DNA from 2 places in the Vibrio owensii genome. Region 2 is predicted to be linked to the other one. Evidence: predicted binding sites of a transcription regulator. Region 2 holds the regulator's gene; the other holds the start of a gene.
The links. The regulator PurR, encoded in region 2, represses purine synthesis genes. The targets are predictions, from matches to a motif close to TNANGNAAACGTTTNCNTNA.
Positions count from the first base shown of each region.

Region 1: a site for PurR is predicted at 967-986, ahead of folD (bifunctional methylenetetrahydrofolate dehydrogenase/methenyltetrahydrofolate cyclohydrolase FolD). Genes of this name have one in related genera too.

Region 1 is NZ_CP019959.1:909,906-912,111, forward strand. It holds gene A9237_RS03900 (class I SAM-dependent methyltransferase) at 1-614, opposite strand, end outside; tRNA gene A9237_RS03905 (tRNA-Arg) at 775-851, opposite strand; gene folD (bifunctional methylenetetrahydrofolate dehydrogenase/methenyltetrahydrofolate cyclohydrolase FolD) at 1,057-1,917, shown strand; gene A9237_RS03915 (NupC/NupG family nucleoside CNT transporter) at 2,070-2,206, opposite strand, start outside.
Region 2 is NZ_CP019959.1:731,371-733,576, reverse strand. It holds gene A9237_RS03180 (TfoX/Sxy family DNA transformation protein) at 1-215, opposite strand, end outside; cyclic di-GMP riboswitch class I at 332-421, opposite strand; gene purR (HTH-type transcriptional repressor PurR) at 707-1,711, opposite strand; gene torD (molecular chaperone TorD) at 2,156-2,206, opposite strand, start outside.

The DNA of each region.
Region 1 (2,206 bases), 180 kb from region 2:
TTGAGATCACCGGAGCCATCATCGGGAAGTGACATGACAACCGTCTGCCAATGAACGTCATCACGCTTGAGTTGGTCGTCACTGTCGGAGACATGCCTAACCATAAGCGCACTATTTTTTGCCAGCTGTTCTAACTCTTGAACAGAGACAGGATAAGCTTTGCGTCCATCGGTGAACTCACCATGGCGAAGGCTTATAACCAATCGACCATTTGGTGCCAGCAGATTAGAGAGCTTGCGGAAGGCACGCTCACGATGAGACGTCGCAAGGTGCATCCATACCGCACTCACTAAAATAAGATCAAAGCGAAGCCCTAAGTTGGTGGTTTTCTCAAGCGCAGGCAAGGCATCGTCAAGCCAAGTAACCGAATCACCTGTCTTAACTTTCCCAAGCTCTAGTAGAGATGCAGCAGGCTCAAGAGCAATCACCTCACAGCCTTGTTCCATCATCCATTTTGCATCTCGCCCAGACCCTGCTCCCACATCCAATACGCGATCGCCAGCATGAGGCCAAAAAGCCTGCCAGCCCGCGTGAACGTCCTCAAACGTCGTCGAGTTATATTGCTCCGCTAATGAGGTCGCATTTTGGTTATAGAAATTGGAGGTAGAAGACATAAAGATAAGGCTGCAATTGAACTGAACACATAGTAAGTGCTATTGATTGCAAAGACTAGAAGGTAGTGCAAAAGTTGTAGGAAACGTTACCTTAGAAGTACTGTCACCTAAAACGACAAAACCCCGATAACTCGAGGAGCTATCGGGGCTTTTAAATAAATGGCACGCCCTATAGGATTCGAACCTATGACCACATCCTTAGAAGGGACGTGCTCTATCCAGCTGAGCTAAGGGCGCGCTACAGGGACAGGATTATACGAGTTCAAGCGCTTAAATCAACGGGTTTTCATAACATTCTGATCTGAATGCCTAAAAAAAGGGCACCAAAACGATAAATGTTTAAAAACACCACAATGGCAAACGTTTGCGTATGGATGTTAAATAGGTTTTCTGCGACAATGCGCCGCAAATAATTTGCCTTCTCAATTAAAAAAGGAAAGTCATGACTGCTCAAAATATAGATGGAACTCTCATTTCCCAAACTGTTCGATCCGAAGTTGCAGCGCGTGTAAAAGCTCGCATTAAGGTTGGCCTTCGTGCTCCTGGTCTTGCAGTTGTTCTAGTTGGTGAAGATCCAGCTTCTCAAGTTTACGTTGGCAGTAAGCGCCGCGCGTGTGAAGAAGTTGGCTTTGTCTCTAAGTCTTTTGACCTTCCTGTGACAACGTCGGAAGGAGAGTTATTGGCACTTATCGATGAGTTAAACAACGACGCAGAAATCGACGGTATTCTTGTTCAGTTGCCACTTCCTGCTGGCATTGATGCGACGCACGTTCTTGAGCGTATTCACCCAGAGAAAGACGTAGATGGCTTCCACCCTTACAACGTTGGTCGTCTAGCGCAGCGTATTCCTAAGCTTCGTTCTTGTACACCAAAAGGCATCATTACGCTTCTTGACCGTTACAACATCGAGCTACGCGGTAAGCATGCAGTTGTGGTTGGTGCATCAAACATTGTTGGTCGCCCAATGACACTTGAACTGCTTCTGGCTGGATGTACAACAACAACTTGCCACCGCTTTACTAAAGATCTAGAAGGTCACGTTCGCCAAGCAGACCTTGTTGTGGTTGCGGTTGGTAAGCCGAACTTCATTCCTGGTGAGTGGATTAAGAAAGGCGCTGTTGTAGTCGATGTGGGTATCAACCGTCTTGAATCTGGCAAGCTAGTGGGTGACGTGGAATACGATAAAGCACGTGAGAATGCGAGCTTCATTACTCCTGTTCCGGGTGGTGTTGGCCCAATGACAGTAGCAAGCCTAATTGAGAACACAATGCTGGCTTGCGAGCAGTTCCACACGAAGAAGTAGGTTCGAGATACGAAGAAATGAAAAGGGTTGACCATAAACGTCAACCCTTTTGCTTTTTGAGGGAGTAAGAGGAAGTGCTTGAGCCAAAGATCCCTCCTCTACTCTCTCGAAGCGAAGCGTTCCCGATTCCAGAAGCGCAGCGCTCTAATAGGTTACAAACTCAAAATCACGCCAGCGATTGATGCGCTCATCAGGTTCGCCATTACACCTGCTGCAATTGCACGGAAACCGTATTTAGAGATGAATGAACGCTTCTCTGGTACTAGTGAACCTAGGCCGCCAATCAGCA
Region 2 (2,206 bases):
AAACCACGTTTCTTGTAGACGTACGGTTTTAATCCTTGAGTCTCGAAGTCAGATGAAGTTTGTTGGTCAGCTCGTATATGAAGTTGATTGTTCACAACTAGTGCAAACATCGTTTCATCGGCGAAGAGCCCAAAGCCGCCAAACATTGAGCGCGACTTGATATTACCAAGTGCCTCAAACAGCTTCATTGAGTCTTTGAGTATCGGTTTATCCATGATGTGTTATCTCGGTGTAATTAATATTACGCCACCAAAAATCAGGTCCGAGAGATTAGCAAATGCATGCAGACACAATGTCATTAAAGGGTAAACTCACTTAATGCATATTTGCCATCGGTAACCCCGCTACCTTCCATCTAATAAGATGGTTCAGGCCGGAGGCTTTGCGTCCCACCCTTTCGAATGGTTTGCCCTGTGCGTGACTCTTTGAGAATACTTCGTATATTGAATTAACATCACGTTTCAAATATAAAAGTGTGATCTTGGTTCAGTTAATAGCGTTAAATTGATGTGTTTTGTTTCATATTGCTGAGCATCTACTTGTCATACAAAAGCTTGATGTAGGAAATGGACTACACCTTAATTAAAACAGCAACTTATCGAAGTTTAAGGTTGTATTCTTGAACTGAAATATTAAGGGAAAGTTATTTTTAGGCATTAAAAAAGCGCCCATAAGAGCGCTTTGTAAAATGAGTTCGCAGATGAGGTTAGTTTAGTTTCTTAACCGTGTTGCGAACAACGATCTCTGGTTGCATCTCGAACACACGTTTCTCGTGTTCTTTGTCTTTGATGCGCTCCAAAAGGATCTCAAATGCGTTTTTACCCACACGACGTTTTGGTTGGTGGATAGTCGTTAGCGGTGGAGAAAAGTATTCTGCAAGCTCAATGTTGTCGTAACCGATCACGGATACATCATCCGGTACTTTGATACCGTTTTGCTGCAAGCGGCTCATTAAGCCTAGCGCCATTGTGTCGTTAAAGCAGAAGACAGCCGTTGGGCGTTTTTCCATTGCAGTGATGTTATCTGCCGCCAGTACAGCAGTATCACACTCAAAGTTACCTTCAAGAACCCAATCTTCGTTAACCGTTAGGTTTGCTTCCGCCATCGCTCGGCGGTAACCAGCGATACGCTCTTGGCACGCCGCTTTTTCAAAATGACCGCTCAAACATGCGATGTCAGTGTGACCGTTATCGATCAGGTATTTCGTCGCGATGTAGCCGCCTTCTTCCGAGTTATCGATGATCTTATCTGCCTGTGAGCTCTCAGGGCCCCAGTCCATCACAACTTTTGGAATGTCAGAATGGCGGTCTAGCATCTCTTTTAGCTCTTCCGTCAAGTCAGAACACATTACTAGGATGCCATCTACGCGTTTCTCAGCTAGCATGCGGATGTAGTCACGTTGCTTCTCGTAGATACCGCCCGTGTTACAAAGAATTAGAGTGTAACCTTGACGGTAACAGTAACTCTCAACACCATCGATGACTTCAGAGAAGAATAGGTTGGTTGATTGAGTAACTAACATACCGATAGTACGAGTAGAGTTGCACTTCAAGCTACGAGCAACGGCGCTTGGCGCGTAATTTAGTTCATCAACCGCTTTCATTACTTTTTCTTGGGTTGCTTCTGCAACAAAGCGAGTTTTGTTAATTACGTGCGAAACCGTTGTGGTAGAAACGCCGGCTAAGCGAGCAACGTCTTTAATAGTGGCCATAAATGATGTCCTGTATCGAGCTACTGAATACCGTGAGTGAAGACAACCATACGCTTAGGGTCTTGCACAAACCGAGCAACTGCAAGAAAGGGCATTGCTGAGATATTTGGCAGTGGTTGTTCCGAATCGGTATAAAAAGATTTGTAGCAACATTTGTTGCTGAGACTCATATTCCCTTCTTTTATAAGTGAGGAATTAGTCAGCAATCATGTTAAGAAAACACAAAAACCGCTATATTTCAGCGGTTTACATATAAATCATATTTAATCGTTTGCGCTCACATTTTAGACTGATGTGGGCAGGCTGGCAATATTTTCAGCGGTTGTTTTGTGCCCTTGAGGTCACATTTTCACGGCTAAATTGGTTGGGTTTCTTTAAGCCAGATTAAAACTAAACGAATAAAATAGGGAGCCTAAATAGCAGGCTCCCTAAAATAGGCGGCAATTATTCACCAAGAAGGTAGGTGCTGTCCAGTTTACAAAATGCAATTAATAG